Regions from separate parts of the Streptomyces sp. MK37H genome, predicted to be linked through region 2. Evidence: riboswitches for the same ligand, from Rfam matches in the RefSeq annotation. Region 2 holds a riboswitch; each other region holds the start of a gene.
The links. A riboswitch is a leader RNA that binds a small molecule or an ion and turns the genes downstream of it on or off. The one in region 2 is predicted to bind cobalamin.
Positions count from the first base shown of each region.

Region 1: it holds a riboswitch for cobalamin, as region 2 does, so the genes downstream of both, GWI24_RS00870 ((2Fe-2S) ferredoxin domain-containing protein) here and GWI24_RS38485 (ribonucleoside-diphosphate reductase subunit alpha) in region 2, are expected to answer to the same signal.
Region 3: it holds a riboswitch for cobalamin, as region 2 does, so the genes downstream of both, GWI24_RS46490 (CGNR zinc finger domain-containing protein) here and GWI24_RS38485 (ribonucleoside-diphosphate reductase subunit alpha) in region 2, are expected to answer to the same signal.

Region 1 covers NZ_JAAAYH010000002.1:26,725-39,123, reverse strand. The annotation lists gene GWI24_RS00890 (glycoside hydrolase family 65 protein) at 1-1,475, shown strand, start outside; gene GWI24_RS00885 (PHP domain-containing protein) at 1,538-2,584, shown strand; gene GWI24_RS00880 (glycoside hydrolase family 97 protein) at 3,004-4,905, opposite strand; gene GWI24_RS00875 (hypothetical protein) at 5,098-5,274, shown strand; cobalamin riboswitch at 5,323-5,452, shown strand; gene GWI24_RS00870 ((2Fe-2S) ferredoxin domain-containing protein) at 5,513-5,896, shown strand; gene GWI24_RS00865 (FAD-binding dehydrogenase) at 6,069-7,937, shown strand; gene GWI24_RS46025 (hypothetical protein) at 7,986-8,117, shown strand; gene GWI24_RS00860 (NAD-dependent epimerase/dehydratase family protein) at 8,114-9,346, shown strand; gene GWI24_RS00855 (DMT family transporter) at 9,386-10,345, opposite strand; gene GWI24_RS00850 (TetR/AcrR family transcriptional regulator) at 10,396-11,001, opposite strand; gene GWI24_RS00845 (isochorismatase family cysteine hydrolase) at 11,183-11,818, shown strand; gene GWI24_RS00840 (MFS transporter) at 11,784-12,399, opposite strand, start outside.
Region 2 covers NZ_JAAAYH010000485.1:179-5,900, forward strand. The annotation lists partial or broken gene GWI24_RS45890 (cell wall protein) at 1-11, opposite strand, end outside; gene GWI24_RS38470 (hypothetical protein) at 562-849, shown strand; gene GWI24_RS38475 (hypothetical protein) at 893-1,063, shown strand; gene GWI24_RS38480 (GNAT family N-acetyltransferase) at 1,128-1,634, shown strand; cobalamin riboswitch at 1,721-1,882, shown strand; gene GWI24_RS38485 (ribonucleoside-diphosphate reductase subunit alpha) at 2,017-4,425, shown strand; gene GWI24_RS38490 (ribonucleotide-diphosphate reductase subunit beta) at 4,443-5,474, shown strand; gene def (peptide deformylase) at 5,579-5,722, opposite strand, start outside.
Region 3 covers NZ_JAAAYH010000047.1:3,802-16,200, forward strand. The annotation lists gene GWI24_RS09835 (bifunctional salicylyl-CoA 5-hydroxylase/oxidoreductase) at 1-1,094, shown strand, start outside; gene GWI24_RS09840 (epoxide hydrolase family protein) at 1,125-2,300, opposite strand; gene GWI24_RS46490 (CGNR zinc finger domain-containing protein) at 2,387-2,593, opposite strand; cobalamin riboswitch at 2,986-3,221, opposite strand; gene GWI24_RS09850 (RNA polymerase sigma-70 factor) at 3,249-4,172, opposite strand; gene GWI24_RS09855 (carboxymuconolactone decarboxylase family protein) at 4,216-4,689, opposite strand; gene GWI24_RS09860 (DUF2165 domain-containing protein) at 4,864-5,403, shown strand; gene GWI24_RS09865 (DUF1996 domain-containing protein) at 5,627-6,571, shown strand; gene GWI24_RS09870 (DUF305 domain-containing protein) at 6,691-7,293, shown strand; gene GWI24_RS09875 (hypothetical protein) at 7,331-7,480, opposite strand; gene GWI24_RS09880 (serine/threonine-protein kinase) at 7,583-9,451, opposite strand; gene GWI24_RS09885 (polysaccharide lyase family 7 protein) at 9,809-10,591, opposite strand; gene GWI24_RS09890 (FHA domain-containing protein) at 10,689-11,483, opposite strand; gene GWI24_RS09895 (IclR family transcriptional regulator) at 11,631-12,399, opposite strand, start outside.

The sequences.
Region 1 (12,399 bases), on a different contig from region 2:
GCGCCGGCTGGCGCGGCCTGGTGGACCAGCAGCGCGCCTGGCTGGAGGACTTCTGGTCCCGCGCCGACGTCGAGGTCGAGGGGGACGCCGAGATCCAGCAGGCGGTGCGCTTCGCCCTCTTCCACGTCCTCCAGGCCGGCGCCCGCGCCGAGGAACGGGCCATCCCCGCCAAGGGCCTCACCGGCTCCGGCTACGACGGCCACTCCTTCTGGGACACCGACACCTTCGTCCTGCCCCTGCTCACCTACACCTTCCCCGAGTCCGTGGCCGAGGCGCTGCGCTGGCGGCAGTCCATCCTGCCCGCCGCCCGGGACCGGGCCCGGCAGCTCGGTCACGAGGGCGCCGCCTTCCCCTGGCGCACCATCGACGGCTCCGAATGCTCCGCCTACTGGCCGGCCGGCACCGCTGCCTTCCATGTCAACGCCGATGTGGCGGACGCGGTGGTGCGTTATGTGGCCGCCACCGGCGACGACGAGTTCGAGCGCGAGACCGCCGTGGAACTGCTGGTGGAGACCGCCCGGCTGTGGCGCTCCCTCGGCCACCACGACCACCACGGCCGCTTCCACATCGACGGGGTGACCGGCCCGGACGAGTACAGCGCCGTCGCGGACGACAACGTGTACACCAACCTCATGGCCCAGTCGAATCTGCGGGCCGCCGCGGACATCGTCGAGCGCCACCCGGACAAGGGCGCCGAACTGGGCGTCGACGACGAGGAGTCCGCCGCCTGGCGGGACGCCGCCGAGTCCATGTCCGTCCCGTACAACAAGACCCTGGGCGTCCACGAGCAGTCCGCGGACTTCACCGGCCACCAGGAGTGGGACTTCCAGGGCATGCGCCCCGACCAGTACCCGCTGATGCTCCACTTCCCGTACTTCGACTTGTACCGCAAACAGGTCGTCAAACAGGCCGACCTGGTGCTGGCGATGTATCTGCGCGGCGAGTGCTTCACCGAGGAGGAGAAGGCACGCAACTTCGACTACTACGAGCGGTTGACGGTCCGGGACTCCTCGCTTTCCGCGTGCGCCCAGGCCGTCATGGCCGCCGAGGTCGGCCATCTGCGGCTCGCCTACGACTACCTGGGCGAGGCGGCCCTGATGGACCTGAAGGACCTGGAGCACAACACCCGCGACGGTCTGCACATCGCCTCGCTCGCCGGCACCTGGATCGCCCTGGTCGCGGGATTCGGCGGGATGCGGCACCGCGACGGCAGGCTGGAGTTCTCGCCCAAGCTGCCCGAGAAGCTGGCCCGGCTCGCCTTCACCATGCAGGTGCTGGGCCGGAGGCTGCGCGTGGAGATCAGCAACCGCTCTGTCACCTACTCCCTGGCCGAGGGCGCTCCCCTGGAGATCCGGCACTACGGCCGGCCCATCACCGTCTCCGAGAAGACCCCCCGGACCTGCGACATCGACGAGCTGACGGCACGTCCCGAACCCCATCAGCCCCCCGGCCGCCGCCCGAACCGCCGCGCCTGAGGCACGGACGCCCTACGTCACGACACCCCGCACGCCACGCCACCCACAGCGAGGAGCGCCCGATGGACCCCCTGGAGGCCCTGGACCGGATCGCGTTTCTCCTGGAGCGCGCCCAGGCGCCGACCTACCGGGTGCGCGCCTTCCGCACGGCCCAGTCGGTGCTCGCCGGCCTGGACCCACAGGAGGTGGAGCGGCGTGCCGCGAACGGCACCCTCCGGTCGCTCAAGGGTCTCGGCCCCAAGACCTCGCAGGTGGTCCAGGAGGCGCTGAAGGACCAGGTGCCCGGGTACCTGGCGAAGCTGGAGGCCGAGGCCGCCGAGGCCGGGCGCGAGCCCGACGAGGACGCGGTGAAGCTGTGCGCCGCGCTGCGCGGGGACTGCCATATGCACTCGGACTGGTCCGACGGCGGTTCCCCGATCGAGCTGATGGCCCGTACGGCGGCGCGGCTGGGGCACAAGTGGGCGGTGCTCACCGACCATTCCCCGCGGCTGACGGTGGCCCGCGGCCTCTCGGCGGACCGGCTGCGCGCCCAGCTGGACGTGGTGGCGGAGCTGCGCGCGAAGCTCGCCCCGTTCCAGCTGCTCACCGGGATCGAGGTCGACATCCTCCCCGACGGCTCCCTGGACCAGGAGCCGGACCTGCTGGACCAGTTGGACGTGGTGGTGGCCTCGGTCCACTCCAAGCTGCGGATGGACGCCCGCCCCATGACCCGCCGGATGGTCACCGCCGTCAGCGATCCGCTGGTCGATGTGCTGGGCCACTGCACCGGACGGCTGCTCGGCGGCAAGCGCCCCGAGTCGGCCTTCGACCATGAGGAGGTCTTCGGTGCCTGCGCGGAGGCGGGCACCGCCGTGGAGATCAACTGCCGCCCGGAGCGGCTGGATCCACCGCGCAGGCTGCTGCGGGAGGCCGTCCGGGCGGGGACGTTCTTCTCCATCGACACCGACGCCCACGCGCCCGGCCAACTCGACTGGCAGCCCAACGGATGCGCCCGGGCCGTGGAATGCGGGGTGCCGACGGAGCGCGTCATCACCACCTGGACGGCCCGGCAGCTGGTGGACTGGACCCGCACGCGTCGGCCCCCGCGCCGTGCGGGACACGGGAGTTGACGGCGGCTATACGCGAAAGGGGCGGAGACCTCGCCTATTCGCCTCGGCGCGCGGACCCTCACGTCGATGGCCGCCTTCGTCCTCACCCTGACCGGCGGCCTCTACGCCAACAGCCGCGCCCGTCGTGCCCTGGTCACGCTGATGGAGATGCGGGCGGACGCCGAGGCCGTCACGGACGCGGAGTCGGCGGACCGGCTGTCCGCCTTCCTCACCACTCAGCAGAGGAAGAACCCGACACGGCAGAAGGCCGACCGGCTGCCGGCCCTCTCCCACGGGCGGACCGGCGGCCACCCCGCCCCCCGCGCCCGTGCCGTCGCCGCCGCATGGGTCTTCGCGGCCGGCGTCTGCCTTCCGGCGATCGGCATCTCCTGGATGGGGTGTCCGTGTGACGGATGGTCAGCGCGGGTCGTAGGGGCGGGTCAGGGGCGGTCGCAGGTCGAGAGACCGGGCCGCCAGCGGCAGGCGATGGCGGCGAACCCGCCGTCCGCCGCGACCGGCACGGACAGGGTCTGCCCGCCGCGCACCACCGTGGGGGTGCGGACCAGACCGGCCGGGCCGTCCAGGATCAGATCGACCAGCCAGCGGCCCGGCTCCAGCCGCAGCGGCACCTCGGCGGTGTGCGCGGGGCCGGTGAACGTACCGCCGATGAACCACCGCGGGCCGCTGGCGCGGGCGAGCACCGCGCTCTCACCCGGCCGCCCCGCCAGCAGCCGGGTGCGGTCCCAGGTGGCCGGGATCTGCTCCAGGAACCGGCGGGCGAGCGGACGGGCGTCGTAGGACTCCGGAGTGCCCGCCAGGTTCTGGATCCCGGACTCGTAGAGCACCGAGAGGCCGACTTCGCCCGCGTCCGACGCCGCGTTGGGGCGCTGGGGCCGGTGGAAGGCCCCGGGGGTGAAGTCCATGGAGCCGATGACATTGCGGGTGAAGGGCAGCGTCGCCAGGTGCTGCGGGGTGTTGGTCCGCTTCTCCTCGCCGTTCACGCCCTCCATCGACATCACCTGCGGCCAGGTGCGCTGAATGCCCTTGGGGATCGTCGAGCCGTGGAAGTTGACGAGCAGATGGTGGGCCGCGGTGTCCTTGAGGATCTCGTCGTACCAGCGCAGCGTCTCCTGGGACTCGGAGTCCATGAAGTCGATCTTCACGCCCTTCACCCCCCACCGCTCCAGCGTGGGGAGCCACTGCTCGCGCTCCTCGGCGGTGTCGAGGTCACGGTGGTGGATCCAGACCTGGATGCCCACTTGCCGCTCGCGGGCGTAGTCCACGAGCTGCGGGATCCAGCTGTTGCGTTGCCAGTCGGGATCGGTGACGTCCCACTGGTCGGGGTCGAAGTACCAGCCCGCGTCCACCACCACATACGGCCATCCGCGCTGGGCCGCGTAGTCCACGTACCCCTGCTGCATCGACAGGCTCTGCCCGGCCGGCTTGCCGCCCGCGAGCCAGGTCCACAGCGCGGGGCCGGGCCGGATCCACGAGGTGTCGGCGACCCGTGACGCCGGTGCCAGATCGTCGGTGAAGGTGGACTGGGTGACGGTCGGCAGATCGCCCACGATCAGGGCGCGCCAGGGTGTGCTGAGCGGCCCGTCGGACTCGACCCGCTCGTCCCACAGGCCGATGCGGTACGTGGGCAGCCCCTGCTGGTGGATCAGCCGGGCGGCGGAGTAGCGGCCGGTGAGATCCGACTCCGCGATCAGGGCGTAGCCGCCGCCCGTCTCGAAGAGCGCCTGCGCCATGTACTCACCGGTGGGCGCGGTCGCCGCGGTGTACTCCTTGAACAGGTTCTCGTTGTCCTTGCGGTAGTCGCCGAGCCACGCGGTCGCGTCCGGGGGCAGGGTGAAGGCCGAGGCCTCGCCGAGGACATCGCCGCTGCCGGAGGGCAGGTCGTAGCGATAGGCGACCCCGTCGTCCGAGACCCGCACCACAAGGTCCAGCCGGGCGTTCCCGCCGCCCCGGAACCGGAAGCGGGACTCGGTCATCCGCGCGGTGCGCGAGCGCTGCTTGCCGACCGTCGACCGGTAGCGCTCCACGACGGTGCGGTCGTGGCGTCCCAGATAGCGCAGCCCGTGCGACAGGTCCGCCCGCTCGGTGACGATGCCCACGGGCGAGGGCTCGATCACCGTCCGTCCACCCCGGGACACCTGGAGCGTCAGCGCTCCCGAGGCGCCGTCAAGCCGCAGCTGGGCGAGGGGACCGGAGTGGGGCGAGGGGCCGCGCACGGTCCAGGCGGAGTCCTTCGCCTGTGCGGGCCCGGTGATGAAGAGCGTCATGGCCAGGACGCCGCAGAGCAGAAATGCCACTGCGGAGCGTCGGTAAGATCTCGGCATCGTTGCCTCCCGAGGCGGATACGTTACCGAGTCATCCGATAACTTGGGAGGGGTTGAGCGACATTACGCCCCGTCAAGGGTCGCTGGCGCATGAGAGATCGGATCTATGGCTTGGCTGCTTCCGGAGGCGACGCCACGGGTAGCGGGTCGGCTGACGGACCCGCGCACGGTCCGGCTGAGGAGGCGCACACGATGAGCGGCACGGCTCGGCCCGGCGACCCGGACCGGGAGACGGCGGACCCGGCGCCCGCCGGGCCCGAGGGCGGGGACCCCGCCTGCTGGCTGGAGAGGGTGTGCGCCGACTGCGGCGCGATCCAGGACACCGCCCGCTTCACTCGCTGTGCGCGGTGCGGAGCCCCGAAGGAGTGAGCGGGGCGCCCGGGATGCGATGATGCCGGGCGACAAAGGCGACGGCGGAACGAGGAAGCCGGTGTGACTCCGGCGCGGTACCGCCACTGTGATCGGCGAGCGGATCCCGAACAGGTCACTGCCCGCATACGCGGGTGGGAAGGCCGGGACGAGCATCGACCCGAGAGCCAGGAGACTCACGCGGTCGCCTCCTCGAGCGACACCGGGGCGGACTTCCCCGGAGGAGGGGTGATGCGTCGTGTCCGTAAGGCCGACCGACCCACTGCCGTGCCGGGTGACCGTGTGCCGGGACTGCTGTTGCGGCAGTCCCAAGGTGACCGGCATCGACCATGCCGCGCAGATCGCGCGGCTCGGTGAGGAGGCGCCCGTACGCGTCTCCGAGTGTCTGGACGTCTGCGACCAGGCCAATGTGATCGTGGTGCAGCCGTCGGCCGCCGGACGGGCCGCCGGGGGCAGGCCGGTGTGGCTCGGCCTGGTCAACGACCCGGATGCGACGGAGGACATCGTGGCCTGGGTCCGGGCGGGCGGCCCGGGGGTGGCACCGCTGCCCGACATCCTCGATCTGTACGCGTTCTCGCCGCGGGGGAGCGCCTCGGCCGAGCCGTCACCGGGCGGTCGCTGAGCGCCCGAAGTCGCCTGTGTGGCACGGGAGTTGGTCTTACGAGCAGAACTCTGGCGGCCTTGCACCCTGTGGGCTACCGTCGGTAACACGTTGCCGGTCGGTAACACGATTCCGTCGCGGCAACCCCCTCCGTACCTCCCGCACCCTCCGAACCCCTTCCGGAAGGCAGCTCATGGAGAACTCCACAGAGAATTCCGCGTCGCCCGCCCGGAACAGCGGGAACAGCGGGAACAGCGGGAACAGCGGGAACAGCGGGAACAGCGGGATCAGCGGGATCAGCCGCCGCCGCGCCCTGACGGCGGCGGGCGGTGTGCTCGCCGGCGCCGCGCTCGCCCAGGCGGCGGTTCCGGCCTTCGCCGCCTCAGGGGCCTCCTCGGACGCGGACGCCATCGTGGTCGGCCATGGGCTCGCCGGGCTGGTGGCCACGGCGGAGCTGGCGGCCGCGGGGCGCAAGGTGCTCCTCCTCGACCAGGAGCCCGAGAGCAACCTCGGCGGTCAGGCGTTCTGGTCCTTCGGCGGCCTGTTCTTCGTCGACTCCGAGGAGCAGCGGCTGATGGGGATCAAGGACTCCCCCGAACTGGCCTGGCAGGACTGGCTCGGCACGGCCGGCTTCGACCGCGGTGTCACCGACCCCGGTGGCCAGGACTACTGGGCCCACAAGTGGGCTGAGGCGTATGTGGACTTCGCCTCCGGGGAGAAGCGGTCCTGGTTGCACGGGCTCGGCGTGCAATGGTTCCCGATCGTCGGCTGGGCCGAGCGCGGCGGCGGTCTCGCGGACGGCCACGGCAACTCGGTGCCGCGCTTCCACGTCACCTGGGGCACCGGTCCCGCCGTGGTCGAGCCATTCGAGAAGAGGGTGCGGGCCGCCGCGAAGGACGGCCGGGTCACCTTCAAGTTCCGTCACCGGGTGGACGAACTGGTGGTCACCGGTGGCGCCGTCACCGGGGTGAGCGGCTCGATCCTGGAGCCGAGCGACGCCGCTCGCGGCAAGCAGACCTCGCGCACCGTGGTGGGCGACTTCGAGCTCAACGCCCCGGTGGTGATCGTCACCTCCGGCGGTATCGGCGCCAACCACGACCTCGTACGCCGGAACTGGCCCGACCGGCTCGGCCCGCCGCCGAAGTTCATGGTCACCGGCGTCCCGGCGTATGTGGACGGCCGCATGCTGGCGATCACCGAGAAGGCTGGCGGACGGATCGTCAACCCCGACCGGATGTGGCACTACACCGAGGGCCTCAGGAACTACGACCCGATCTGGCCGGGCCATGGCATCCGCATTCTGCCGGGCCCGTCGTCGATGTGGTTCGACGCGAAGGGCAGGCGCTTCTCCAGCCCCGACATCCCGGGTTACGACACCCTGCACACCCTCGGATCGATCACCGCCACCGGCTATGACTACTCGTGGTTTGTCACCACCCAGAAGATCATGGCCAAGGAGTTCGCGCTCTCGGGCTCGGAGCAGAACCCGGACCTGACCAACAAGGACATCCTGCAGCTCCTCTCCCGCATCTGGCAGACCCCCGAGCCGATCCAGCGGTTCCGGGACAAGGGCGAGGACTTCGTCGTGGCCAACAACCTGCCCCAACTCGTGGCAGGTATGAACAAGTTGACCGGCGACAACCTGATCGACCTGGCGGACCTCAAGCGGCAGATCGAGGCCCGCGACCGCGAGATCGAGAACCCGTACACCAAGGACGTCCAGGTCATGGGCATCCGCAACGCGCTCGCCTACCCCGGGGACACCCTCAGCCGCACCGCCTCCGCGCACCGGATCCTGGACTCGGGCGCCGGACCCCTGATCGCCGTGCGCCTCAACATCCTCACCCGCAAGACCCTCGGCGGCCTCCAGACCGACCTCTCCGGCCGCGTCCTGGACGCCTCCGGCCACCCGATCAGCGGCCTGTACGCGGCCGGTGAGGTGGCGGGCTTCGGCGGGGGAGGAGCGCACGGCTACCGCTCCCTGGAGGGCACCTTCCTGGGTGGCTGCCTCTTCTCGGGCCGCACGGCGGGCCGCGCGGCGGTGTCCGCGACCGCGGCCTGACCCGGTCGGCGGGCCGACGGACGCGGGCCTCGGTTCTCAGCTGCCGCGGTGGCCCTGGGACAGGGCTTCGGCGAGGTCGGCGAGGGTCTTCGCGAGGTCCGGGACCAGGGCGTCGGGGATCTTGTCCAGGACGCGGCGGCGGGCGCCGCGACACCGCCGCCCCGGCCGCCCGCGACCTGACCGCCCATGAAGTCACCCCCGTGCAGGGGGACTTCTCCCGGCCCGAGACCTGGCGGGGCCACCTGGACGGCACGGACGCGGTGGTGCACCTGCTCATGGACATGAGCGACCCGATCGGTGCCGACCAGCGGCTGTTCGCCGAACTGTCCGCCGCACAGGACCGCGACGGCCGGCGCCGCCACCTGGTGTACACCACCGGCATCTCCGCCTACGGCCGCACCGGTCTCGCCCTCATGGACGAGAACACCCCCGGCCATCCCGACAGCCCCCTCGGCTTCCGCTTCGGCCTGGAGAAGGAGCTCGCCGCCGGCGGTCTCGCGCACACCGTGGTCCGTCCCGGCTTCCTCTACGGCGGCCCGGCCGCCACCTCCATGACCGGCCAGTGGTTCGCCGCCGCCGAGTCCGGCAAGCCCGTCTTCTACGGTGACACCAGCAAGCGCTGGAGCTGGGTCCACGTGGACGACCTCGCCGACGCCTACGTCCGAGTCCTCGACCACCCCGACCGCCGTCGAAGGCGAGGTCTTCGTCATCGCCGACGACCAGCGCCTGAGCGCCCTGGAGATGCAGCGGATCGCCGTCCGGGCGGCTGGCCGCACAGGCGAGATCGGCCTCGAGACGGCCGAAGCGGGCGGCATGCCGCAGATGGCGGCCGACCAGGACGAACTCGTCAGCAGCGCCAAGGCCCACCGCCTGCTCGGCCGGCACCCCCGCCACGTCTCCTTCACCGACGCCCCCGCCACGCACTGCCGCGCCTGGAAGGCCGCACAGCCGGCCGTCTGAAGCCCGTGGCGCACCGGGCACGTGGGAGACTCGTCCCGCACTCCGCGGCCGACCGGGAGCACTCCCGGTCGGCCGCGCGCCGTGGCAGGGAGGACGCATTGGGCGGGGACGATCCGCACATCCATGTCGAGTCGAAGGTCGTCCGTGGCGTAGCCGCCGTCCGCGAGATGATGGCATCCACGTTCGGTCTGGTCGGTGACCTGCCGAGCCTCGTCGATACCGGATGCGGACTGCGGGCCCCGTACGCGATGACCTCACCGCGCCCGGAGAACGTCACCTGCCTCGCCTGCCGTGAGCATGCGCGGCAGGAGCATCTGCGCTCCGCGGACGAGGCTGAACGTCTGGGAGGGATGGCCGGATCGGCCATCAGCACGGCCCGGGCGAAGCCGGCCGCCGACAAGCATCGCGAGCTCGCGGAGAGGTTTTCCGGCCCGCGGAGTGCTGAATGACATCGCCGCACGCGGACGGCCTGCCGTAGCCGGACTCCGCTACGGTGCGGGGTCCGACTGGGCAAGGGTGTGCTCCACCGCTGTGCGCTGCGGCGGCGTCACGCCGTCTCGCCGCTGTCGGCGCCGCCCGGAGACGCCCGCCGGGGCGGTGAGGACGGCCAGGCAGGCGAGGACGAGTGCGATACCGCCCCAGCCGACGGCGGGGAGGCGTTCGCCGATGACCAGCACGGCGAGGACGGCCGCGACGGCCGGTTCCAGCAGGGAGAGCGTGGTCGCCGTGCTGGCGGGCACATGCGCCAGCCCCCAGCCGAACAGGACGTAGCCCGCGAACATGGGCACCAGCGCCATGTACGCCCCGACGGCCATGTTGGACCCGGAGTCGAGGAGCGGGGCGCCGGTGACCAGGAGGACGGGCACCAGGAGCAGCCCGCCCACGCCGAAGACCGCGCCCATCGCCGCGCGCGAGGTGACCCCCTGGGTGATCAGCCGGTGGGCCGCCCAGGAGTAGAGGGCGTAGGTCGTGGCCGCGATGAGGCCCAGCCCCACACCGAGCACCGTGGCGGCCGTGGATGCCCGCTCCGCGCCGCCAGGGGCCCCGGCGGCCTGGCCCGCGCACAGCAGGAAGGTGCCCAACAGGCCCAGGGCGGCGCCGAGTTTCCAGCGGCGCGTCAGCCGGCGCCGGTCCATGACCCGTTCGATCACGGCTGAGGCCAGCGGGGCCATGCCGATCGACACCACGGTGCCCACGGCCACTCCGGCCAGGTGCATCGCGCTGTAGAACGCCAAGGGGTACGCCGCCACCGAGACCGCGCCGAGCAGTACGGTGCCGCGCCGCGCACGCAGCCGCGGGGCCTGACGGGCGATGCGGGGAGCGGCGACCAGGGCCTGGAGCAGTCCGCCGAGGCCCATGGCGACGGCGCCGATGGCGAGCGGGCCGACGTCCGGGGCGAAGGTGGCCGCGGTGCCGGTGGTGCCCCACAGCACGGACGCGGCGAGCACGCACAACGATCCGGCGCCCGCTGAAGAGCGGGCGCCGTGTCCGGGGGCCGTCACAGGCGCTCCAGCAGGGCCGCCGCCATCGCGCGGGCGTGCCGCAGACGGCTGTCATCCCCTTCCAGACCGGCACGGGCCATCGCGCCCTCCAGCAGGAACGCCAGGTGCTCCGCCATCGTGGCAGCGTCCTCGGGACGCTCGGGCAGCAGCTCTTCGAGGTGGCCGGTGATCAGCCGTTCGACCTCCTCCTTGTGGCGGCGTACGACGGTCCGGCCCTCGTCCCCGGCGGGCAGCTCGGCGGCCGCGTTGAGCAGGCCGCAGCCGCGAAAGCCGCGCTCGTAGGCGAACGCCGCGTGATCGGCGTAGGCGTCGAAGACCGCGAGGACGCCGTCGCGGGGGCTTTCGGCCCGCTCCAGCCGTGACCGGTACATCGCGAGCCACTCCTCGTGGCGGGCGTCGAGATAGGCCCTGACGAGATCGGCCTTGGAGGAGAAGTTGTTGTACAGGCTCATCTTCGCCACGCCCGCTTCGGCGGTGATCGTGTCGATTCCGGTCGCCGTCACGCCGTCGGCGTAGAAGCGGCGCGCGGCGGCCGCCAGCAGACGCTCACGCGCCGGCCGCCGCCTCCCGGGCTCCGTCGTCCTCGCACCGGTCTCACTCATCGCGTACACCCTGACAGACTAGGTAGGTAGGTCTACCTACTATAGGAGGCGTCGAGGGCTTCCCGGAAGTGGGTGGGTATGCCGTGCGGCGTTCGAACGGCGACGGATGGGTACCCGGAGCGTTGGGGATGTGCCTGTTCAGGCGATGAATGATCTTCCACGAGCCCACGGAGGGGACGTCATGGCCGAGACCTATGACCCCCGGCGGGCGGCAGTGCTGCTGGTCGATCCCTACAACGACTTCCTCTCCGAGGGTGGCAAGATCTGGCCGGCCGTGGAGAGCGTCGCGCGGGAGGTCGGTCTGCTGGGCAACCTGCGCGCCATCGTCGGCTCCGCCCGGCAGGCCGGAGTGCGGGTGGTGTTCGTCCCGCACCGCCGCTGGGAGCCGGGTGACTACGAGTCGTGGGACCACCCCAACCCGACCCAGCGGAACATCATGGTGAGCCACACCTTCGCCCGGGGCACCTGGGGCGGGGAGTTCCACCCCGACTTCCAGCCGGGGCCGGGGGAGGTGGTGGTCCGAGAACACTGGTCACAGAGCGGATTCGCCAACACCGACCTGAATATGCAGCTCATGCAGCATGGCATCACCCATGTGATCCTCGTCGGGCTGCTGGCGAACACCTGCATCGAGTCCACCGGCCGGTTCGCCATGGAACTGGGCTACCACGTCACACTGGTCCGCGACGCCACGGCCGCCTTCAAACCCGAGATGATGCACTCCGCGCACGAGCTGAACGGCCCCACCTTCGCCCATGCCATCCTCACCACGAGGGAGCTCCTCACCGCGCTGCAAGGGGAGGGTCCGGAGGCGTAGGGGCCGTGTTACGGCATGGAGCCTGAGCCGGAACCGGCAGGCTCCCCCGAGGCCGGCGCAGGGCCGGCAGGTGGCGGACCAGGGCGAGGACGGTGAGCAGCGCGACAAGTGCGCACACGCCCCACCAGCCGGCCCGGCCCCCGGCGCGTACCCCGAGCCAGGAACCCGCGCTGCCGCCCAGATAGGCGCAGGTCATATAGGCGGTGTTGAGCCTGCTGCGGGCGTCCGGGCGCAGGGCGTAGACGCGGGCCTGGTTGGCCACCATGCCGGACTGCATCGCCACGTCCAGCAGCAGTGTGCCGACCGTCAGGGCGGCCAGGCCCGGCGTCCCGCCCAGGGCGCCCAGGGCGAGGATCGTGGCGGAGAGGAGCACTCCGAGCAGGCAGACGAGGTTCACCGGATCGGGTCCTCGGCGGTCCACCAGGCGCCCGGCGAGCGGGGTGCACAGCATGGTCGCCCCGCCGACCAGGGCGAGCATGCCTACGGCCTGGGCGCCCAGGCCGTAGGCGGGACCGGTGAGGAGCAGCGCCAGGCAGGTCCAGACGGCCGAGAATCCGGCGAAGACGGTCGCCTGGTACCAG
Region 2 (5,722 bases):
GTCGAAGTCATGGTCGGTCCTCCCGGGGAAGGGTTCGGGTGATGTGCGCCGACGGCATGCCGACGGACGTGGGCACGCGCCGCCGGTCAACGCTTCGTCGTCACCGCGCGGTCGAGACAGGCCGCACCGGAGGAACGGATGAGCCGCGGGCGGCCGGTCGGGGCGCGGGAACGGTGCGCGGATGAAGAGCGGAGCCACGGGGCGGACGCCCGGCTCCTGGAGTGGCCGACGAGGTATGGGGCGACCTCGGCGGCACGTTTCCAGTTATCCACGCCCCTCGGCGTCACTCAAGGCCTCACGGCGGCCATCACTCGTTTGGCGCATCAGGGCGCGCGTGGCACCGAGCTTGTATGACAAGCGCTCGGCTATTCGGGCGAATGCGTGCCAAGGGGTATGGCTTGCCGTCGCCCGTCATGCCTCTAATGAGTGATATCGGCAGCGCCGACCCAGCAGTGACATCGGCAGCGCCGACCCAGCAGTGACATCGGCCGTGCCGACCCCCGTATGACCACCCGGGGAAGAGCCGACCCCCGTATGACCACCCGGGGAGGAAACGATCCGATGAGCCTCGCCGCGTTCCTTCTCGCCCTCGGCACCACCTGCCGGATCACCCGCTTCATCACCAAGGACACCCTGGCGGCCGGGTTCAGGATCTGGGTCGCCGACCGCTTCGGCGACGACTCCCGCCCCACCTACCTGGTCAACTGCGGCTGGTGCACCAGCACATGGGTGGCCGCCGCGATCGCCGTCTACGCCTCCTTGCTGCACACCACCGCGTGGTTCCACCTCCCGGCCACCGCCCTGACGCTCTCCTACCTGGCCGGTGTCGCCTCGCGATGGCTGGACTGACCCACCGCCCCCCACAACGACCCGAGGGAAAGGAAGGGCAACCATGGCCTGCAACTGCGGCGGAACAGCGGCTCAATGGCCGCCTCAACCCGTTGTCGTCTATGAGCTGACACTGCCGGACGGTACGGTCCGGCGCTACGTCACCCACCAGGAAGCCGACGCCGCCAACAAGCGCGCGGGCTCCACCGGAGTGATCACCGCCGTCACCCAGTGACGCCGAGGACCCACACCCCGCGCCCGGCGACCCGGCTGTCAGTGGTCTGCGGCAGACTGCGGGCATGGACATCACGATCAGACGCGCGCGGGACGAGGAGCTGGACGGAATCGGAGAGCTCACCGCACAGGTGTATCTGGGGGACGGCCTCCTGGACTTCGGGGACAGTGATCCTTATCTCGCCACCCTGCGCGACGCCCGCCGCCGGGCCGCCGAGGCCGAGCTGCTGGTCGCGGCGGACGCGGCGGGCGACGAGGTCCTGGGCGCCGTGGCGTTCGCCGTGCACGGCGGGGCGTACGCGGAGCTGGCCCGCCCCGGCGAGGGCGAGTTCCGGATGCTGGCCGTCCGCCCCGAGTCCCGCCGCCGCGGCGCCGCCGAAGCGCTCGTGCGAGCCTGCCTGGACCGGGCCCGCGCACTGGGCCTGCGGCGAATAGTGATCAGCAGCCAGCGGTCGATGACCGCCGCCCACCGCCTGTACGAGCGGCTGGGCTTCACCCGTGCCCCGGAGCGCGACTGGGCGCCCCTGCCCGGCACGGACCTCACCCTCTGGGCCTTCACCGTGGAGCTGTGACGCCCCGCGCCGCACGCCCCAGGTCACGGGCCACCTCCGGAACGCATTAGCACATTCATGCGAAACTCCGCAGCTCCGACACAAGATATGGGGGTGCGTGCGTCGGCCGACACAAGATGTATGCTCGTCCTCGCTGTCGCCACAGGGGAATCCGGTGGGAATCCGGAACTGTCCCGCAACGGTGTACGTGTGCGCTCAATTCGGCGTGCCCGTGAGTCCGAGCACCTGCCGACAGCCCTGTGAACACGTCCCCCGGCCTCGAGGGTTGGGCCGATGGACGCTGCGTGGTGTGCCTGGCGTACGAGGAGTGCGGCATCGGCATGCCCGTACGCGCCCATCGCACCACCCCTCGCGGTCCAGCCGAGCGAGGGAGAGCACCTCAGTGACCATCGCGCCCGCCGATCCGGTTTCAGCGCAGGCGGCTTCTCAGGCAGCGGACGACGCGCCCGGGACCGCCCTGCTACGGACTCTTACCGGACTCACCGCCGACCTGCCCGCCACCGACCCCGGCAAGGTCGCGGCCGCCGCCCTGCGCGGCCGTCATCCCGGCTCGGACGAGGCGGAGTTGCGCACGCTCGCGACCGAGGCGGCGGCCGGGCTGATCGCCGAGGAGCCGGAGTACTCGCGGCTCGCGGCGCGGCTGCTGGCGCTCACCATCACGGAGGAGGCGGCCGGGCAGGGCGCGGTCTCCTTCTCCACCTCCGTCCAGGTGGGCCACCGCGAGGGCCTGCTCGCCGACTCCACCGCGGAGTTCGCCGCCGCCCACGCCGAGCGGCTGGACGCGCTGGTGGAGCGGGCCCTGGCCGACGGCGCCGACAACCGTTTCGGCTACTTCGGGCTGCGTACCCTCTACAGCCGCTATCTGCTGCGCCACCCGATCACCCGTCAGGTGATCGAGACCCCGCAGCACTTCCTGCTGCGCGTGGCCTGCGGGCTCGCCGAGAACCTCTCGGAGCGGGCGCTGGACGATGTGGCCGAGCTCTACCGGCTGACCAGCACGCTGTCGTACCTGCCCAGCTCCCCCACGCTGTTCAACTCCGGCACCCGGCATCCGCAGATGTCGTCCTGCTATCTGCTGGACTCGCCGCTGGACGAGCTGGACTCGATCTACAACCGCTACCACCAGGTGGCGCGGCTGTCGAAGCACGCGGGCGGCATCGGCCTGTCCTACTCCCGCATCCGGGCCCGCGGTTCGCTGATCCGGGGCACCAACGGGCACTCCAACGGCATCGTGCCGTTCCTGCGCACGCTCGACGCCTCGGTGGCCGCCGTCAACCAGGGCGGCCGGCGCAAGGGCGCGGCCTGTGTCTACCTGGAGACCTGGCACGCGGACCTCGAGGAGTTCCTGGAGCTGCGGGACAACACGGGCGAGGACGCCCGCCGCACCCACAACCTCAACATCGCCCACTGGATCCCGGACGAGTTCATGCGCCGGGTCGAGGCGGACGCCGACTGGTCGCTGTTCTCCCCGGCCGACGCGCCCGATCTGGTGGACCTGTGGGGCGAGGAGTTCGACGCCGCGTACCGCAGGGCCGAGGCCGAGGGGAAGGCCGTCAAGCAGGTCCCGGCGCGCCAGCTGTACGCCCGGATGATGCGCACCCTCGCGCAGACCGGCAACGGCTGGATGACGTTCAAGGACGCCGCCAACCGCACCGCCAACCAGACCGCCGAGCCCGGCAGGGTCGTCCACTCCTCCAACCTCTGCACCGAGATCCTGGAGGTCACCGACGACGGCGAGACCGCCGTGTGCAACCTCGGATCGGTCAACCTCGCCGCCCACCTGGGCGAGGACGGGCAGCTGGACTGGGAGCGCCTCGACGCCACCGTCCACACCGCCGTGACCTTCCTCGACCGCGTGGTGGACATCAACTTCTACCCCACGGAGGAGGCCGGGGCCTCCAACTCTCGCTGGCGCCCGGTGGGTCTGGGCCTCATGGGGCTCCAGGACGTCTTCTTCCGGCTGCGGCTGCCGTTCGACTCGCCCGAGGCCACGGCGCTCTCCACGCGGATCTCCGAGCGCATCATGCTCGCCGCGTACGAGGCGTCCTGCGAGCTCGCCGAGCGCCACGGCCCGCACCCCGCCTGGGCCGAGACCCGCACCGCGCGCGGTGTGCTGCACCCGGACCACTACCCGGACGCGGTGGCCACCTGGCCGGAGCGCTGGCAGGCGCTGCGCACCCGGATGGCGAAGTCCGGGATGCGGAACTCGCTGCTGCTGGCGATCGCGCCGACCGCGACCATCGCCTCCATCGCGGGCGTCTACGAGTGCATCGAGCCGCAGGTCTCCAACCTCTTCAAGCGCGAAACGCTCAGCGGGGAGTTCCTGCAGGTCAACTCCTACCTGGTGGACGACCTCAAGAAGCTGGGCGTCTGGGACGCCCAGACCCGTGAGGCGCTGCGCGAGGCGGGCGGCTCGGTGCAGGACTTCTCCTGGGTGCCCGCGGACGTACGGGAGCTGTACCGCACCGCGTGGGAGATCCCGCAGCGCGCCCTGATCGACATGGCGGCGGCCCGCACCCCGTACCTCGACCAGAGCCAGTCGCTGAACCTCTTCATGGCCTCGCCGACCATCGGCAAGCTCAGCTCGATGTACGCGTACGCCTGGAAGCGCGGCATCAAGACCACGTACTACCTGCGCTCGCGTCCGGCCACCCGGATCGCCCAGAGCGCCCGGGGCGGCGCCGCCGCGGCCGCCCCCGCCGTCACCGTTCCCGCGCAAGCGGCCCCGGTCGAGGCCGACGCGATCGCCTGCTCCCTGGAAAACCCCGAGTCCTGCGAGGCCTGCCAGTAATGCCCACCGCATCCGAGATGACCACCGCGAACACCTCGGCCGAGCACCACAAGAACCTGCTCGACCCGGGCTTCGAACTCACCCTGCGGCCGATGCGGTACCCGCAGTTCTACGACCGCTACCGCGACGCGATCAAGAACACCTGGACGGTGGAGGAGGTCGACCTCCACTCCGACGTCGCCGACCTCGCCAAGCTCTCCCCCGGTGAGCAGCATCTGATCGGCCGTCTGGTCGCCTTCTTCGCGACCGGCGACTCGATCGTGGCCAACAACCTGGTGCTGACGCTCTACAAGCACATCAACTCCCCCGAGGCGCGGCTGTATCTGTCGCGGCAGCTCTTCGAGGAGGCGGTGCACGTCCAGTTCTATCTGACGCTGCTGGACACCTACCTCCCCGACCCGGACGACCGCGCCGCGGCCTTCGCCGCCGTCGAGAACATCCCCTCCATCCGGGAGAAGGCGGAGTTCTGCTTCCGCTGGATGGACTCGGTGGAGAAGATCGAGCGGCTGGAGACCAAGGAGGACCGCCGCCGCTTCCTGCTCAACCTGATCTGCTTCGCGGCCTGCATCGAGGGGCTGTTCTTCTACGGCGCCTTCGCCTACGTGTACTGGCTCCGCTCGCGCGGGCTGCTGCACGGCCTGGCGACGGGCACCAACTGGGTGTTCCGCGACGAGTCGATGCACATGGAGTTCGCCTTCTCGGTCGTGGACACCGTCCGCGAGGAGGAGCCGGACCTCTTCGACGACGAGCTCCAGCGGCAGGTCACCGACATGCTGAAGGAGGCCGTCGAGGCGGAGCTCCAGTTCGCCCGCGATCTGTGCGGGGACGGGCTGCCGGGCATGAACACCGCGTCGATGCAGGAGTATCTGCAGTGCGTGGCCGACCAGCGCCTGCAGCGGCTCGGCTTCGCCCCGGTCTTCGGCTCGGAGAACCCGTTCTCCTTCATGGAGCTGCAGAACGTCCAGGAGCTGACCAACTTCTTCGAGCGGCGCGCCTCGGCGTACCAGGTCGCGGTCGAGGGGTCGGTCGCCTTCGACGACGACTTCTGATGTCGGGCTTCTGATGTCAGGCTTCTGATGTCGGACGAGTTCTGACATCAACAGGGCGGGCCGGATTCCGAGGGGTCCGGCCCGCCCTGTGAGGTACGGCACACTCAGTCGTTCGGCACCGTCTCATAGCGGGCGGTGCCCTCGGCCATCTGCTTCAGCACATCCTTACGGTCGCGCTTGGAGAGCCGGTCGATGTAGAGGTAGCCGTAGAGGTGGTCGGTCTCGTGCTGGAGGCAGCGCGCGAAGTA
Region 3 (12,399 bases), on a different contig from region 2:
ACCTCGTCCACCTGGGCTCCAAGGCCATGGGCGGCGCCGGACTGGTGATGACCGAAATGGTGTGTGTCTCGCCCGAGGGCCGCATCACCCCCGGCTGCACCGGCCTGTGGAACGACGAGCAGGGCGATTCCTGGCGGCGGATCGTCTCCTTCGTCCACGAGCGGAGCACCGCCCGTATCGGCCTCCAGCTCGGCCACTCGGGCCGCAAGGGCTCCACCCGGCTGATGTGGGAGGGCATGGACGACCCGCTGCCGCAAGGCAACTGGGAGGTCGTCGGACCGTCCCCGCTGCCGTACGGCCCCGGCTCGGCCGTGCCGCGCGAGCTCACCCGCGCCGATATGGACCGGATCGCCGCGGACTTCGTGGCCGCCGCCCGCCGGGGCGCCGAGGCCGGGTTCGATCTGCTCGAACTGCACTGCGCGCACGGCTACTTGCTGTCCTCCTTCCTCTCCCCGATCGCCAACCGCCGCACCGACGCGTACGGCGGCCCGCTGGAGAACCGGCTGCGTTTCCCGCTGGAGGTCTTCGACGCCGTACGGGAAGTCTGGCCCGTGGAACGGCCGGTGATCGTGCGCATCTCCGCCACCGACTGGGTGCCGGACGGCAACACCGAGCATGACGCCGTCGAGATCGCCCGCGCGTTCATCGCCCACGGCGCGGACGCCATCGACGTCTCCTCCGGCCAGGTCACCAAGGACGAGCGCCCCGCCTTCGGCCGCTCCTACCAGACGCCGTTCGCCGACCGCATCCGCCACGAGGTGGCCGCCGCCACCGGGGCCGCGGTCATCGCGGTGGGCGCGATCGCCTCGTACGACGACGTCAACTCGCTGCTGCTGGCGGGCCGCGCCGATCTGTGCGCCGTGGGCCGCACCCATCTGTACGACCCCCACTGGACCCTGCACGCGGCGGCCGAGCAGGAGTACCGGGGCCCGGCCGCCGCATGGCCGGTGCAGTTCGGCGCGGGCGGCCGCAAGCCTCCGGCCGCGCGCACCGACGCCGTAAGGCCCCGGCTGTCACTGCACCGGCCCGACCCCGCCGACCAGGCCGTTCATCTGCGCTGGACCCCGACGCGTGCTCCGGCCCCCGTGCCCTGAGGGGGGTGGAAGGGGTGCCGGAACCGGGTGTCAGCCCGTCGCCGCCGCCCGGTATGGGCGGAAGAAGGCGCGCAGCTCCTCCGCGTAGAGCTCGGGCTCCTCGAACGGCGCGAAGTGTCCGCCGCGCGCGGGCTCGGTCAGCCGCACGAGGTTCGTCGTGCGCTCCAGCCACGCCCGCGGCGGGCGGACGACGTCGCCGCGGAAGAGCGAGAAGCCGGACGGCACCTCGACCCGGCGGGCGTGCTGCGCGAGCGGGATGGCGGCGTTGGCTCGGTACATGCGCATCGCGGAGCCGATCGTCCCCGTGAGCCAGTAGAGCGTGACATTGGTGAGGATCTCGTCCTTGGTGTAGCTCCGCTCGATGTCACCGTCGCAGTCGCTCCACGCCCGCAGCTTCTCGACGATCCACGCGGCGAGCCCGGCGGGTGAGTCGGTGAGCCCGAAGGCGGCGGTCTGGGGCTTCGTACTGTGCATGGCGGCGTAGGCGCCCTCGGCCGCGCTCCAGGCCGCGACCTCCTCGAACCAGGCGCGCTCCTCGGGCGTGAGGTCCGCCGGGTCGCCGGTGAAGCGGGGGAGGCCCCCGTCCGTGCGGTGCACGGCCACCACCCGGTCGGGGTGGTCGAGCGCGAGGTAGCGGCTCACATGGCTGCCGAGGTCCCCGCCCGCCGCGCCGAACCGCTCATAGCCGAGGACGTCCATCAGCTCGGCCCACAGCCCGGCGACGGCGATGGAGTCGAGCGGCTGGCCGGTGGGCCGGTCGGAGTACCCGTAGCCCGGAATGTCGGGCACGACCACGTCGAACGCGTCGGCGGGGTCGGCGCCGTGCGCACCGGGGTCGGTGAGGTGCGGGATGACCTTCGTATAGCGCCAGAACGAGTCCGGCCAGCCATGGCTGAGCACCAGCGGCAGAGCGGGTCCGGCCGGGGCGGCGGCCCGGATGTGGGCGAAGTGGATCCCGAGACCGCCGAGCCGGACACGGAACCGGGGCAGCCGGGCGAGCGCCGCCTCCTGCGCCGCCCAGTCGAACCCGTCCGCCCAGTAGGCGACGAGCTCACGGAGGTAGGCGAGGTCGGTCCCGAGCGCCCACCCGGCGTCCTCGGGCGCGTCCGGCCAGCGCGTCGCGCGCAGCCGCGCGCGGAGGTCCTCGAGGGCGGCGGGGTCGGTCCGCGGGGTGAAGGGCTCGGGTCGGGGCATGGCGTCCGGCATGCCACGTACCCTACAAGCCGCCCATGTCAGTCGTCTGGGATGCCGGCCAGCCGTACTCATCCGGAGCCGGGTCGCCGCGGGGCGATTCAGGTCGATTGGCGGCGGCGATACGCTTGCGTCTTCGCGCGGTTGCCGCACAGCTGGGGTGAACACCATTTGGCCCGGCCGGGGCGGGAGTTGTCGTAGAACACCCATTGGCAGTCGGGGGCCGGACACATCCTGAGCCGATGCCAGGTCCCGTTCACCGTGGCGGTCAGCGCGGACATGACGATGTGCGCGAGGGCGGTGTCCACGGGGTCGGCGGCGATGGTCAGGTGGGCGCCGTGACCGGCCGTCAGTGTGACGTGGAAGGAGTAGCCGACCGGGGCATCGCCGCCCTGGCCGTCACCCTCGGCGTCCTGGCGCAGCGCGGCACGCAGGGCCGTGCGCAGCTCGTGGGCTCTGGTCAGGTGGCCCTGATGGGCGGGTGCGCCGCGACTGACCGGCCCGGTCGGTCAGTCCGCCGGGCTCCAGGGCCGCGTCGACGGCCCGGGTGTCCGCGTCGTCATGGCCGGAGCCACCGCACGCGGTGAGCAGCAGGCGGGGGCGAGCAGGAACTCCGCGGTACGGCGGGCGGAGCGGAGCACGGGCAGCCTCGGCGGTCGGGACTCGTACGCGGAGCCTGGCCTACGGACGTCCTCCGCGCACCGGGCGCGGAGGTGCCGGCAGGTCTTCGGACTCGGACTCGTCCGGACGGGGCCGGACGGGGCCCCTTCCCGGTGCTCGTTCGCGACGGCCCCACGGCCGTCACGGACTCCTCCCAGTGGTGTCACATGCCCCGCCCGTCCCCCTCACCGCTGCCTCACCGCTGCGCGTCAGTTCCGGATTCGCACCGGATTCCCTGGCCTCGGATGTGGCACGACTGGCTCCCCGAGACCACCAACAGCGTCGAACGGCCACGTCTCACGGTCAGTTCGGCCGCCGGCGGGCCTGCTTCACCTCGCGGTCCACGGCCCAGGCGTCGCCGACCGGCCCGAGGTGGCCGAGCTTGTCGGGGTTGACCACCGTGCGAATCGTCTGGATCTGCCCGTCGAGCACATCGAGGACCAGGGTGTGGAGCACCTTGCCGTCCCGGTCGCGGAAGATCGCGCCGGGCTGGCCGTTGACCTCGCGCGGCTCCAACGACACATCGATCCGCAGCAGCCAGGGAAAGACATTGCCCAGCAACCGCGCCACGTTCTCCGCGCCCATGACGGCCCTGGCCAGCTGCGGGGCCTTGCCGCCACCGTCCCCGACCAGCCGCACATCGGCGGCCAGCAGCTTCCGCAGCCCGCCCACATCGCCGTCCTTCAGCGCGTCGAAGAACCGCGTGGCCAGCTCCTGCCGCTCCTGCCGGTCCGCCGCGAACCGCGGCCGCCCGGCCTGCATGTGGCGCCGCGCCCGCACCAGCAACTGCCGGCATGCCGCCTCCGACCGCCCCACCGCCGTGGCGATCTCGTCGAACCCGAAGGCGAACACCTCCCGCAGCACGAACACCGCCCGCTCCAGCGGGCTGAGCCGCTCCAGGAGCAGCAGCGCCGCCATCGACACCGAGTCGGCCAGTTCCACCGCCCGGGCCGGATCCTGATACGGATCGCTGAGCAGCGGCTCGGGGAACCACGGGCCCACGTACTCCTCCCGTCGCACCCGCGCGGAGCGCAGCACATCGATCGAGATGCGCGTCACCGTGGCCGACAGATACGCCTTGGCCGACGTGGGCCGGGTGGCCGAGCCGTCGAAGCGCAGCCAGGTTTCCTGCACCGCGTCCTCGGCCTCGCTCACACTGCCCAGGATCCGGTAGGCGATCGAGAACAGCAGCGGCCGCAGCTCCTCGAACTCCTCGACCTTGCTCACGCCGATTCCCCCCTGAACGACCGGCCGGACAGACTGGCGCCGATCAATGGAACTGCCCGACCTGGTAGTTGCCCGCCGGCTGCTGGGTGATGACGTTCAGCCGGTTCACCATGTTCATGAACGAGACCAGGATCACCAGGGCGGTGAGCTGCTCCTCGTCATAGTGCTTGGCGGCGTTCGCCCACACCTCGTCGCTGACGCCACCGGCCGCGTCCGCGACCCGGGTCCCCGCCTCCGCCAGCTCCAGCGCGGCACGCTCGGCGTCGGTGAAGACGGTGGCCTCCCGCCATGCCGCCACCAGGTTGAGCCGCACGGCGGTCTCACCGGCCGCGGCGGCTTCCTTGGTGTGCATGTCGAGGCAGACGGCGCAGCCGTTGATCTGGCTCACGCGCAGCGCCACCAGCTCCTGCGTGGCGGGCGGCAGCGGCGAGTCCTTGACCGCCCTCCCGGCCGCCATGACGGGCTTGAGGACCTTGCCCGCGGTCAGGCTGGCGGAGTAGTTCAGTCGCGCGTCCATGGTGTGCTCCTCCGTGGTTGTCAGTGGCTACACCCCTGAGACGAGGTGGCCCGACCCCCTGTGACATGGACACATGTGACCTGCGTCTCCCCGCCACCGGGCCCACTGGGCCAAACAGTTGTACGCTACGGCTCGGTCCGATCAACGGAATACAACGGGGAGACAGAGATCATCGTGAGCGAGCGCACCGGCAGAATACGTTCCCCTCGTGCCTACTCCGCCGTCTCGGGGGTGCTCACCGGGACAATCGCCCTGTACATCGCGCTTGTCGCCTTCGGTAACATCACCGACTTCGACACCAATCAGCAATTCGTCCGCCATGTTCTGGCGATGGACACCACATTCAAGGACGACGACCTGATGTGGCGGGCCATCAAGTCCACCGCGCTCCAGGACACCGCCTACGTCGCCATCATCGTCTGGGAGAGCATCGCCGCCCTCGTCCTCCTCGCCGCGACGGCCATGTGGGGCGCGGGATTGCGCGGAGGCAGCGTCCGCCGCGCTCGTCAGGCCAGCACCGTGGGGCTGTTGATGCTGATGGTGCTGTTCGGCGCCGGGTTCATCGCCATCGGCGGCGAATGGTTCGCCATGTGGCAGTCCAAGCAGTGGAACGGCCTGGAGGCCGCCACGCGTGTCTTCCTGATCTCCGGGATCGTGCTGCTGCTCATTCACCTGCTCGCGACCGAGCGGACCGAGACCGACTCCGCGGACTGACCGGGACTCCACGGACTGATCGAGCGGTCGGAAGCCGCCCCGCTCCCCCTCGGAAGTGACAACGGACTCGTCGTTGCCGCGGACTCTTGACAGTGACCTGAGTCACCTTTAACGTCCGCAGCAACGCTCCGTGAGAGCGCTCTCTCGACGGCCCCGCGTGACCACACCGCTGGGCTCTCTCCCGCTCTTTCGCTCTTCCCGTGTGCGCACGGAAAGGAGAGTCATGTCGCCTACACCTCCGCGCTTCCCGCCGTTACGGCGCGCCCTCGGCCGCTGGCGAGCTCCGGGTGTCGTCCTCGCCGCCGTCGGCCTCATCCTGTCCCTGCTGTCCACCGGCTCGGCCAGTGCGCGGGCCGAGTTCCGCGCCACCGACAAGGTCGCGTCGAGCCCGCGGAGCACCAAAGAACTGGTGCGCGTCGCGGAGTTCGTCGCCGAGTGCCCGTTCACCCATCGGCTGCCGGACGACCCGATCGTGTTCCCGGGGCTCCCCGGCGCCTCCCATATGCACAGCTTCTTCGGCAACGACTCGACCAACGCACACACCGATCTGGCCGCCCTGAAGAGGGGCCGGACCAGCTGCAGCCCGACCGCCGACCTGTCGTCGTACTGGACCCCCACCCTCTACGCCAACGGCAAGGAGGTCGAACCCACCGGCACCACCTTCTACTACCTCGGTGAAGGCGTGCGCGACGATGTGATCGCGACCATCAAGCCGCTCCCCGAGGGGCTGCGGATCGTGGCGGGCAACGCCAAGGCCACCGGGGTCGGCGACCCCACGTCCATCGCACGCTGGTCGTGCCTGCACCACGGAGAGGTCAACCCCTCCAAGGACTTCGTGAACTGCCCGTCCGACTCGATGCTGGAGTCCTACCTCGACTTCCCCCAGTGCTGGAACGGGAAGGATCTGGACTCCCCCGACCACAAGAGCCACATGGCGTACCCGGTCGGTGGCCAGTGCCCGGCGACCCACCCGGTGGCCGTGCCGAAACTGCGCCAGGTGCTCCGCTACCCGGTCAACGGCGACCCCGCGCGGCTCAAGCTGGCATCGGGCGCCGGATACACCATGCATGGTGACTTCTTCAACGCCTGGCCCGAGGACGAGATGGCCCGGCGGGTGCGTGACTGCATCAATGTGATCGTCAAGTGTGGCGCCGACGGCCGTCCCTGACCGGGAAGGAGAACGCACAGCCCGGCAGGACGGCCCCGCCCTGCCGGTGGGCGGAGCCCCGTGACGGGGGGCTCCGCCCACACCCACACCCACACCCACGAGTGACGAGGGGAGTCGGCATGACAGCGGCCACCGCCGTGCGGCGCGCGGCGTCCGTAGCGGTGCTGGTGGTGCTGCTCGCCGCGGGATGCGGCGAGGGCAGCGGGAAGCCGTCGGGCGAGGCGCCGTCCACGTCGGCGGCGCGGCACCCCGCCACGGGGGCCCCGAGCGGGCAGGCGACGTCGGGGACGTTCAACTCCAGCGACATCGGCTGGATCCAGCTGATGATCGCGATGGACGACCAGGTGGTGCTCCTGCTGGACCTGGTCCCGGGCCGCTCCTCCGACGCGGCGGTGGAGAAGTGGGCGAAACCGGTGGCCACCGCCTGTCGCGGCGAACTCGTCCGGCTGCGGAAGCTGCTCGCCCGGGCGGGCGTACCCGACACCAATCCCCACGAGGGGCACGACATGCCCGGCATGGTGACGGAGGACGAACTGCGCACCATCGAGCGGGCGAAGGGCACCGCCTTCGACGCGCTCTTCCTCGCGGCCATGCGCGAACACCTCGACCAGGCGGCGAAGATCGCCCACTCGGAGCGCTCGGCCGGCGCCGATCCGGCCACCAAGAAACTGGCCGCGAGCGTGGAGCGGACATCGCACACCTGGCGCGCCCGCCTCCCTTAGGGCCTCCCGGGCGGCGGTGGCCGCACCACGGGCCCCGCTACAGCGTGTTGGCGCCGGTCAGCTGGGGCGAGTACGCCAGGCACACGGGCGGCGGTGGCGGGTCGAGGCGGGTGTGTTCGGCCGCGCCGTGGACGATCCGTCCGCCGACCAGGGTGAGCACCGAGGTCCGGCGCGACGCGTAACGCATCACAGGCGACCCGCAGCGGCGGTTCGGGCCGGCCGCGGCGCGACGGCCATCAGGCGGGCGGCCCCACGGCAGCGGTTCAGGCGGGCGCCGGCGCCACGGCGGTCAGGCAGGCGGCAACGCGGCGGCGGCCGACCCGGCGAGATCGGTGGCCAGTTCGCAGGGCCGCCCCTTGCGGCCCGCCCCCTTGAGGACGAGGGCCACCCGCTCGGTGCCCTTCACCCGGTCCAGGCCGGTGTAGTCACGGTGCACCACCTCGACGCGGCAGCTCCCCGGGCCCTCGTCCTCCGGCAGCACGATGGCCTGGTGATCGCTGAGCTCGGTGGACCGGGCACCCTTGTCGCGCGGCAGATCGCCCTGGTCGAAGCGCAAGTCCACCTCGAACGCGCGGGTGGTGGACTTCCACTGGCACTCCCAGCGGCCGAACCCGACGTCCGGGTCCCGGGCGTCGATCCCGGGCACCTTCTCCAGCGCCTTGACGTCGAGCAACGTACACGCGTCCAGGTGCGCCAGCGAACTGGACGGAAAGTCCGGGGAACGCCGGGGGATCTCACCGCGGTTGAGCACCTTGACCGCGACTCCCGCGGCACGATCTGCGGTGTCGCACAGCGGCTCCTTGACCTCGTCGGGCTGTCTCGCGGCCGCGGTGACCCGGAGGCTGTTGTCGCGGGCGCCGGTCACCGCCACGGCCCGCTCGCACTCGTCGTCCTCGGCGGTGCGCTCCACGACGGTGACCCTGCCCTCGGTCTTCCTCGCCACGCCCTCCGGCAGCGAATCGGCGTCGAGCTCCACCCTGACGTCCACGACCTCCTCGCTCCGCTCCTTCAGGAGGACGTCGCACCGGTTGAAGTTGCCGTAGTCACGGTCGAGTCGGGCCTCGTCGTACCGATGGAACACGGTGGCGTTCAGCAGGGCGCACGGGTCGGCCGTGCGGGGGTCGCCGATGAAGCCCGCGGCGGCCGTTTTGTCCGGTGCCGGGGTGGCCTTGTCCCCGTCTTCGTCTCCCAGGCTCATCACGATGAACGGAACGGCGATGGCCAGTGCCGCGACGGCGGCGGCGCCTGCCAGAAGTAAGGGACGGCGCCGGACCAGCGTCGCCGTGCGGCGCTGCGGCCCTCCCGCCGGGACCTCGCCGCGCGTCAGGACGTCCGTGTAGGGCGTTGTCGACGGGATCATCGGGAGGGTTGGGAACTGGTCCGGGGGTCCCGCGATGTCCGTGAGGGCGCTGAGCGCCTCGGCGGCAGTGGGCCGGGCCCCGGGGTCGCGCTGGAGCATCGCGGTGAGGATGGATCCGAGCGGCCCGACCTGGGGGCTGATGGCCTCCATCCGGACCGCCCGCCCGGCGCCGCGCATCGGCGGGGTCCCGGTCACCAGCCAGTACATCGTGGCGCCGAGCGAGAACACATCGGACGCACGCTCGGGCGCTCCCCGGAACGCCTCGGGGGCGGCGAAGAACGGGGTGAGGCTGACCGGCCCGTTGGGCGTGATCGTCTCACTGCCGTCCACCCGGTACGCGGCGCCGAAGTCGGTCAGCTTGGCGACCCTGTCGGGGGTGATCACGATATTGCCGGGCTTGACGTCGCAGTGCACGATGCCCTTGTCGTGCAGGGCCGCCAGCGCGGCCGCGATCTGCGCCCCGATGTATGCCGCGAGTTCGGGGGCCATCTTCACCGGGACGTCCAGGCTGCCGCCGGTCACATGCTCCATCACCAGCCAGAACGTGGCGTTCCTGCCCTTGCCCGCGCGGACGGCGTCATAGAGGGTGACCACGTTCGGATGGCTGAACTTCGCCAGAGCGCGGGCTTCGGCCAGCAACTCGTCGAAGTCGGCCTGACTGTTGTCCTCGAGCAAGGCCCGCTTGAGGACGACGGACCGGCCCAGCTCCGTGTCGACGGCGAACCAGACCGCGCCTCTCCCTCCCTCGACGGGCCCCTTGGTGAGCCGGTACTTGCCGACCTTCTCCCCCCGCCGCACGACGACACTCCCCCCTACGAGACCGAACCGCTGCTGTCTGCCGTTAGCGCACGCGGATCGAACTTACTGCGTACGCGGAAAGACACGTACCGTTTGCGGCGTGCGTGAGGGCGGTACGGGGCTCGGCGCGCGCCGGAGGCGCGTGGGACCTGGCCGATTGAGAAGGGAATTCACCCACCACTCCAGAAATCTTCACCTTTGTGGAGGTTACGGTGTCGCGGGAGCACATGCGACGGGGGCAGGCGCCACGGTCACATGCCATCGGTGCGCGTTTGCGGGTCGCGTCGATGCCGGGCCTCCCCACGACGGGTGAGACCCGGCACTGACGGCACGCCCGGCACCGCACCGCCCTTCCGGCTAGGAGTGGGTGACCCTGAGGCCGGATATGTGGACCTCGCCGTAGTTGTCATCGTCGCAGGGGTCCGAGTTGTCGCAGTTGGCCTGGGTGTACGCCCCCGCCTTGAAGTAGTTGGTGTCGCCGTCGGAGGAGATCGTGGTCTCACGCTCCCCGTTGTAATAGGCGTCGATCTTCCCGTTCCGCGCCACGAACTTGGCCTCGAACTCGGTGCCCAGCTCATAGTCGTCGGTGACGAGGTGGTGGTGGGCGTCGTCGCCGTCGGTGATGTAGAGCTTGCTGCCTTCGAGACGGAAGACCGTGACATCGTCGTCCCCGCCGTGGATCTGGGCGCCGACGAGGTGCGGCTTCTCCTTGGGGAGCGCGGTGAACGCCTCCTTGACCACGAGGGTGTGGGTGCCCTCGCTGGTCGACCAACTGGCCTCCTCCTCCCCGTCATCGGTCATCTCCCGCAGCTCGGCGCGCGGGTAGTTGGAGCCGCCCGTCGTCACGCCGTTGACGGCGGACCGGAACTGGACCGCGTCGCAGTCCCCGGTGACCTGGAACCAGGGCCTGGCGGAGAAGGTGGCGAGATCGGGCTGTGTGATGTCGGTCGGGTCCTCGTCCTCGCCGGTGGGCAGGGTCAGCTTCCAGTTGGTCAGGTCGAGGACGTCGGCGGGGTACTCGCACTGGGCGGCCGGGGTGTGGTGGCGGGCGGGAATGTCGGCCTGCGCCGGCAGCGCGAGGGCGGCCGTCGAGGCGGCCACGGTGATGCCCGCGAGGACGACGATGCGCATGCACCTCATGGGGGTGATCCTTCCTGTTCGTTCGGCGACAGGCATGATTCGCCGCCGTTTCCGGGACGGGTCCCGGAAACGGGCGGTCACCGCGGAGCGGCTCGGGCTACGCCTCCGGCGCGGGATCGGGCCAGAGGGCGTCGTCCTCGATGAGGTCCAGATCGGGCGGCACGAGCGTCGTGGACTCCACCAGCCCCTTGAGCAGGTTGTGCAGCAGCCCGTTGTCGGCGGGGCGGCCCTGCGACTTGTCGTGCATCACCGGGTATCTGAAGCCGGTGCTGTGCAGACGGCGGCGTACGGCCTCGACCCGGTACTCGATCTTGCGCTCGTTCCAGCCCGCGCCCGGGCGGAGGTACGTGAGCTGCTTGGCCGCCGTGGCGTACGTCAAGGGGCGCGGATCCTCCTCGTACAGCAGATACCGCTGGCCGAGGACGACCAGCAGCAGCCGTTCGTCGTCGTCGAGCGGCCAGATCTCCGGCCGAAGCGTCTCGGCGCGCCGCCGCGACACCGGCCCCTGGTCGTCGTGGCCCGCCACATACAGCTCGACCAGGTGCTCACGGTAGCCGGAGCCCTTGACGAAGAGCGGGGTGTAACCGGTGTCGAGCGGGATCGGCTCGGTGCTGAGGTGCATCATCGTGCCGCGGGGCAGCCGGACGAGCTGCCGCCCGGTGTTACGCAGCCACCACTGCCCCTGGCGATACGTCAGCTCGCCGTGGCGCCGGCTCACCCGGAGGTCGTCCACGCCGACACCCAGATCCACATCCGGCTTCTCGCCCCGCCCGAAGCGGACCGTCAGCCCCGGCCGGGGCGGGGCGCTGAGGTCGCCGGTCACCGTGCGGGCGTGCAGCATGCCGGGCGTGCTGGGCGCGACTCCGCGCGCGAGGCTGGCGGAGAGGGGCATCGGCGGTCTCCTCGGTTCGGGCGATTCTCGACACGCGCGCGGACACGCACACCCACCAGGGTCCGTGCCCTCCCCCGGGACCCGTCCCGAGGCAGCCCGACGCACGGGAGGATGCCCCGTCGCACCGGCTCATCGGCCTGTGCGCGGTTACGACGGCACGCTCGCTCCCAGGCGTTGTGCCATCGCCTTCGCGCCGCCCAGGACCAGCTCGACGTAGTGTTCCTTCTCCGCGTCGCCCCATCGCGGGGTGGGCACCGAGATGCTCATGGCTGCCACGCAGTTGCCGAGGCGGTCGTACACGGGGGCGGCGACGCAGGCCGCGTGGTCGTTGGACTCGCAGAACTCCTCGGTCCAGCCGCGCTCGCGGGCCGTCTCGATTTCGGACAGCAGCCGCTTGCGTGTGGAGATGCTGTTGGAGGTCATCTGCTTCAGCGACTTGTCGTTCGGGAACAGCTCATCGAGCTCCCGGGCCGAGAGGGCGCTCAGCAGGGCCTTTCCGCCCGCGGTGCAGGAGGCGGGCAGGCGGCTTCCCACCTGGGAGACCAGCCGGACCGAGTACTTGCTGTCGATGCGCACGATGAACACCGCGAATCCGCCGTCGCGCACGACGACCTGGACCGTTTCGCCGCATGCCCGCGCCACCTCACCGGCGCACTCCCGGCCCACGGTGGCGAGGTCGAGCCCGCGTTCGTAGCCGGCACCGAGACGCAGGGCGCTGAGCCCCATCGCGACGCGTCCGGTCTCCTTGGAGATCGTCACATAGCCGCGGTCGGCCAGTGTGTTGACGAGTTCGTGCGTGGTGGCACGGGGCAGGCCGAGGTGTTGGGTGATCTCCGGAACCCGTAGCCCCTCATCCTGGTCGATGAGCAGTTCCAGGATGTCCAGGCCCCGGCGAAGGGCCGGAGCGGTGAGACGC